Linked DNA regions of Paraburkholderia bryophila. Each later gene encodes a partner of the first gene's protein in a complex. Links are inferred from orthologs where the notes say so. Each region holds a gene or a part of one and is shown in the gene's direction. Other genes may lie near its edges. The genes, in order: tldD and pmbA.

The links.
Region 2: the proteins of tldD (region 1) and pmbA are in contact, whole or in part, in a solved structure (PDB 5NJ9), measured with the Escherichia coli proteins. The link is inferred for Paraburkholderia bryophila from one-to-one orthologs.

The regions. Positions count from the first base shown.
Region 1 is NZ_JACCAS010000001.1:2,233,196-2,236,508, forward strand. The notes cover bases 260-3,251. They hold tldD (metalloprotease TldD), read left to right. Parts: upstream 260-1,018; coding sequence 1,019-2,485; downstream 2,486-3,251. Other genes in these bases: GGD40_RS09885 (carbon-nitrogen hydrolase family protein), read left to right, coding at 260-917; aroG (3-deoxy-7-phosphoheptulonate synthase AroG), read left to right, coding at 2,808-3,251. Outside these bases: more of GGD40_RS09885, read left to right, coding at 66-259; more of aroG, read left to right, coding at 3,252-3,313. UniProt on the Escherichia coli protein: Metalloprotease involved in CcdA degradation. Suppresses the inhibitory activity of the carbon storage regulator (CsrA).
Region 2 is NZ_JACCAS010000001.1:3,972,858-3,976,026, forward strand. The notes cover bases 230-3,077. They hold pmbA (metalloprotease PmbA), read left to right. Parts: upstream 230-892; coding sequence 893-2,263; downstream 2,264-3,077. Other genes in these bases: yjgA (ribosome biogenesis factor YjgA), read right to left, coding at 230-592; GGD40_RS17835 (dihydrofolate reductase), read right to left, coding at 2,402-2,902; GGD40_RS17840 (sigma-54 dependent transcriptional regulator), read right to left, coding at 2,991-3,077. Outside these bases: more of yjgA, read right to left, coding at 1-229; more of GGD40_RS17840, read right to left, coding at 3,078-3,169.

The DNA.
Region 1 (3,313 bases):
TTGAACGACGTAGGCGGCGCCAGCGGGTCGCGCCGCCGCCCTGCCGGGAGTTTTTCGAAACGCTCATGAGCGAACCACACGTCTCTTCAACCGTATCCAGCGGCTCTCTGGACAGCGCCTTTCGCGTCGCCGCGTTGCAGATGGTCAGCACGCCGGATCGCGAACGCAATCTCGCCGAAGCGCAACGCCTGATCGCCGAAGCCGCCGCCGACGGCGCGCAGTTGGTCCTGCTGCCCGAATACTTCTGCTTCATGGGCTTCAAGGACACCGACAAGCTGGCGGTGCGAGAGCCCTACCAGGACGGCCCGATCCAGCGTTTTCTCGCCGACGCCGCGCGCCGTCACAAGATCTGGGTGATCGGCGGCACGCTGCCGCTCACGGCGCCAGAGGCGTCTCGCGTGCTGAACACCACGCTGGTGTTCGACCCGCAGGGCAACGAGGCCGCCCGCTACGACAAGATCCACCTGTTCAACTTCGAAAAGGGTGAGGAATCGTTCGACGAGGCGCGCACCATTCGCCCCGGCCACGAAGTCCGCACGTTCGAAGCGCCGTTCGGCCGCGTCGGCCTGTCGGTCTGCTACGATCTGCGCTTTCCGGAGCTGTACCGGCGCATGGGCGACTGCGCGCTGATCGTGGTGCCGTCGGCGTTCACTTACACCACCGGCCGCGCGCATTGGGAAATGCTGCTGCGAGCCCGGGCGGTCGAAAACCAGTGTTACGTGCTGGCCGCCGCGCAAGGTGGGAAACACGAAAACGGCCGCCGGACCTGGGGCCACAGCATGCTGATCGACCCGTGGGGCGAAATCGTCGCGGTGCGCGACGAGGGCGCCGGCGTGGTCACAGGCAATCTCGAGCGTGCGCGCATCGACGAGGTGCGGCAGAGCCTGCCCGCCTGGCGTCATCGCGTGCTGAGCTGACTGAAATGAACCCCGCGCGACATTGAAAGTGCGGCGCCTGCCACTCATATAGAGGGCGTGGCGCTAACCGAATCCTTCGTATCGAGCAGAACATACTTCGCATGAACATCATCGAACCCGGTATCCGTAATCTCGCCACCGCCAAGGACATCCTCCTGACGCCCTACGGTCTCGACGAATCCCTGCTCACCCGCACGCTCGCCGAAATCTTCACGCACAAGATCGATTACGCCGACCTGTACTTCCAGTACACGCGTAGCGAGGCGTGGAGTCTCGAAGAAGGCATCGTGAAGTCGGGCAGTTTCAGCATCGACCAGGGCGTCGGCGTGCGCGCCGTATCGGGCGACCGCACGGCGTTCGCTTATTCGGACGACCTGTCGCCCGAAGCGATTCGCCAGGCCGCCATCGCCACGCGGGCGATCGCCAAAGTCGGCGGCGGCAAGCAGAAGATCAAGGCGGCTTCGTCGCTGGTCGGTATTGCCGGGCGCGATCTGTATCTGCCGTCCGATCCGCTACATTCGCTCGACGCCACCGCCAAGGTCAAGCTGCTCGAGCGCGTCGAACAGATGGCGCGCGGCCGCGATCCGCGCATCCAGCAAGTCATGGCCGGCCTCGCCGGTGAATACGACGTGGTGCTCGTGGCGCGCAGCGACGGCGGCTTCGCGGCCGACATCCGGCCGCTGGTGCGCGTGTCGGTCACGGTGATCGCCGAACAGAACGGCCGCCGTGAAATCGGCAGCGGCGGCGGCGGCGGACGCTTCGACTACGGCTATTTCACCGACGAAGTGCTGTCGGGCTACGTCGACGATGCCGTTCATGCAGCGCTGGTCAATCTGGACGCACGGCCGGCGCCGGCCGGCGCGATGACCGTCGTGCTCGGACCGGGCTGGCCCGGCGTGCTGCTGCACGAAGCGATCGGTCACGGACTTGAAGGCGACTTCAACCGCAAGGGTTCGTCGGCATTCGCGGGACGCATCGGCGAACGGGTCGCCGCCAAGGGCGTCACCGTGGTCGACGACGGCACGCTGCCGAACCGCCGCGGCTCGCTGAATATCGACGACGAAGGCAATCCGACCCAGTGCACCACGCTGATCGAAGACGGCATCCTGAAGGGTTACATTCAGGACACGCTGAACGCGCGTCTGATGAAGATGCCGGTCACGGGCAATGCACGCCGTGAGTCGTACGCCGCGCTACCGATGCCGCGCATGACCAACACGTACATGCTGAACGGCGACAAGGACCCGAAGGAAATCATCGAGTCGGTCAAGAACGGCTTGTATGCGGTGAACTTCGGCGGCGGTCAGGTGGACATCACCAACGGCAAGTTCGTGTTCTCGGCTTCCGAGGCGTACATGATCGAGAACGGCAAGGTCACGTACCCGGTGAAGGGCGCGACGCTGATCGGCAGCGGCCCGGAATCGCTCAAGTTCGTCAGCATGATCGGCAACGACATGAAGCTCGATTCGGGCGTGGGCGTGTGCGGCAAGGAAGGCCAGAGCGTGCCAGTGGGCGTCGGCCAGCCGACGCTGCGGATCGACCGGATGACAGTAGGCGGCACGGCCTGATTTTTGAAGAAAATGCATACTTCGTGAGCGTTTAGCACGAAGTATGCGGATTTTCCGCATTTTTACCCCCCACGGCTTGCACCGCACGGTCTGCCCGGGTTATAAAGTCACTCACCCTTTTGATCAGCGACCCCATTTCGCCATGTCCGCCAAGTTTTACTTTTACTTTTTTGGCATCTCAGACCGCTGGCGGATCGAGAGGGGTGTTAGTGCACGCAAGACACCAAGAATTCCCGAAAAACCGCCAGCCTAGTCTGGCGGTTTTTTTTCGCCTCACGCCTTTGACACCGAACACGCTACGAACCGATTCAGGAGAACCACCATGCCCCCGCACAACACCGACGATGTCCGTATCCGCGAATTGAAAGAACTCACGCCGCCCGCTCACCTGATCCGTGAATTCGCCTGCGACGAAACGGTGTCCGACGTGATCTACCACTCGCGTAACGCAATGCATCGCATTCTGCACGGCATGGAAGACCGCCTGATCGTCATCATCGGGCCGTGCTCGATTCACGACACCAAGGCGGCCATGGAATACGCCGGCCGCCTCGTCGAGCAACGCAAGCGTTTCGCAGGCGAGCTCGAAATCGTGATGCGCGTGTACTTCGAAAAGCCGCGCACCACGGTGGGCTGGAAGGGTCTCATCAATGACCCGCACATGGATAACAGCTTCAAGATCAACGACGGCCTGCGCACCGCGCGCGAACTGCTGTTGCGCATCAACGAACTCGGCTTGCCGGCCGGCACCGAATACCTCGACATGATCAGCCCGCAGTACATCGCGGATCTGATCTCGTGGGGCGCGATCGGCGCACGCACGACCGA
Region 2 (3,169 bases), 1.7 Mb from region 1 along the record:
CGTCGTCTTCCAAGGCGTCGTCAGCGTCGGAATCGGTCGCGGCGGACGGGCCGTCGGCGTTCTTGATCCACTGGAACAGCTCGCGGAAGTAGCGCGGCGGCTTGCTCTGCTGCGCTTCCTTGCGAGCATTGCGGATCAGCGTGCGGCCCTGCTGCGGATCCGCGTTCGGATGCTGGCGGATGAACTCGGTCAGCGCGGCGTCGTCGGCGAGCAGTTTTTCGCGGGTGCGTTCGATCCAGTGGAGCTTGGCCGTTTCCGCCTTGTTGACGCCGTTGTAGGTGTCGAGCGCGGTGCGCAGCGCGGCGGTTTCGTCGTCCAGCAGCGAGCGCATTACGCGGCCGACGTACTGCACCTGGCGGCGCTTACCTTCGTGATCGGTGATGCGGCGCGCTTCGCGCACGGCGTCGTCGAGCTTTTCGGGCATCGGCATGCGCTTGAGCGCGTCTTTCGGCAAGGCGATCAGCGCCATGCCCAGTTCCTGCAGCTCATGCATGTCGCGCTTGAGCTGGGACTTGCTGGGACGGTCGTAACCGTTCTCGTCGATTTCCGGCTCGGCGGATTCGATAGGTTGAATGCGGGTTTTGCGTGTCATACCGATATTGTAGCGTGCCGCGCCCCTCGAACCGGCCGTCCCGGCGCGCGCGAGCCTTCGCGCCACGCCTGCCGCGCCGGATTGCGCATGACCTCGACGGTACGCTTTCGCACGATTGCGCGCCCGCCAAAGCACCGTTGAAGTGACGCCCGGCGAATGCCAGGTACGGCGGCGCGGACCTTGCTATGATCGCGGGATGCGTTACGACGCAAATGCAGACACAAATGCAGACGCAGACGCACATGCGTGGCAGGTACGCACACACAGGGCCGCCCGGCCCCGAACAGGACGGCAACGACAATGGCAGCAGACATGGACGTCAAGCAGCGCTTTTTTCCGCATACCCAGGATGAGCTGAAGGAAATCGCCTCGGACATCCTTCGTCACGCGAAGTCGCTCGGCGGTACCGACGCGGCAACCGAGATCTCCGAAGGCGACGGCCTGTCCGTTTCCGTGCGGCGCGGCGAAGTCGAGACGATCGAGCACAACCGCGACAAGATGGTCGGCGTGACGGTGTTTATCGGCAACAAGCGCGGCAACGCAAGCACCTCGGACTTTTCGTCGCAGGCGCTGAAGGACACGGTCGCGGCGGCGTACAACATCGCGCGCTTCACGGCGGAAGACGACTGCGCCGGGCTCGCCGAAGCGGAGCTGCTCGAAACCGCGCCGCGCGATCTCGATCTGTATCACCCGTGGAATCTGAGCGCGGATGAAGCCGTGGAAATCGCCCGTCGCTCGGAAGACGCCGCCTTCGCGACCGACCCGCAGATCAAGAACTCGGAAGGCGCAAGCGTCTCGGCGCAGCACTCGCAATTCGTGCTCGCCACGTCGCGCGGCTTCCTCGCGGGCTATCCGTTCTCGCGCCACTACGTTGCGTGCGCGCCGATCGCCGGCAGCGGCCGCAATATGCAGCGCGACGACTGGTACACCTCGACCCGCAACGCCGGCGATCTGGCCGATCCGGAAGCGGTGGGCCGTTACGCGGCGCAACGCGCGCTGTCGCGCATCGGCGCGCGCAGCCTCGACACCCGCAAGGTGCCGGTGCTGTTCGAAGCGCCGCTCGCCGCCGGTATTCTCGGCGCGTTCGTGCAAGCCACCAGCGGCGGCGCGCTGTATCGCAAGACGTCGTTCCTCGTCGACAGCCTCGGCAAGCCGGTGTTCGCGCCGCACGTGCAGGTGGTCGAAGATCCGCACGTCGCCCGCGCCATGGGCAGCGCGCCGTTCGACGAAGAAGGCGTGCGCACCAAACAGCGGTCAGTCGTGAAAGACGGCGTAGTGGAAGGCTATTTCCTCTCCACGTACTCGGCGCGCAAGCTCGGCATGCAAACCACCGGTAATGCGGGCGGCTCGCACAACCTGTCGCTGAAGAGTTCCAACACGCGTCCGGAAGACGACTTCGAAGCCATGCTGAAGAAGCTCGGCACTGGCTTGCTGCTGACCGAACTGATGGGGCAGGGCGTGAACTACGTGACGGGCGACTATTCGCGCGGCGCGTCGGGCTTCTGGGTCGAGAACGGCAAGATCCAGTATCCGGTCGAGGAAATCACCGTGGCGAGCACGCTGCAGGAGATGTTCCACCATATCGTTGCGATCGGCGCGGATACGATCACACGCGGCACCAAGCAGACCGGCTCGGTGCTGATTGAACGGATGACGATCGCCGGGCAGTAAGCGGGTTGATGCTGTGCGTTGAGACGCGCAGCCGCGGCAACGCACAACCCTCAGGCAGAAACAAAAACGCCACGCAAACTTGCGTGGCGTTTTTTTATGCGAATGCGTTTGAGTCTGGCCTCAGCACCTTCAGCACCCTCAAGCGCCCGTGCGCTTATAAGTCACGAACGCGTAATCGAAGTCATTCGGTGCATCCGCGCGATGCGTTTCATGCGCGACTTCTTCCCACTCGCTGTCGTCGAGTTCGGGGAACGTGGCGTCGCCTTCGAAGTCGGCGGAAATCTCGGTGATGATCAGCTTGTCCGCCTGCCGCAACCCTTCCGCGTACAACTGCGCGCCGCCGATCAGAAACGCTTCCGGCGCCTGATCCTGGGCGGCGAGCTCGAGCGCTTCTTCGAGAGTCGTGGCGGCGTCGCAGCCCTGAAAGCGACGCGTGGCGTCCCGTGTCACGACAATGTTGCGGCGTCCCGGCAGCGGCCGGCCGATCGATTCATGCGTTTTACGGCCCATGATGATGGGCGCGCCCATGGTGGTGCGCTTGAAGAACGCGAGGTCTTCGGGAAGTCGCCAGGGCAACTGGTTGTCGCGGCCGATCACGCCGTTATTGGCGCGAGCGACGATCAGGGTGAGCGTCGTCATCGAATGGAAAGGGGAACGTAACCGGGACGATTCTACCTGACGCGCAGAAGCGGGCCCACGGGTGTGGACCCGTCCCTAGGTCAAGCCGTCACTCCTGCGCGGCGTCCTCTCCCGCGAGCACGGCTTTGTCTTCGACGGCGCTCAATTCGCGCAAGCCATGCAGGCCCATCAGCCGGTACAGCGTGACGCGCGAAATATTCAGATCCACCGCCGCCTCGTTCAACCGATGCCGATGGCGCAGCAACGCCGTTTCGATCGCGCGCTTCT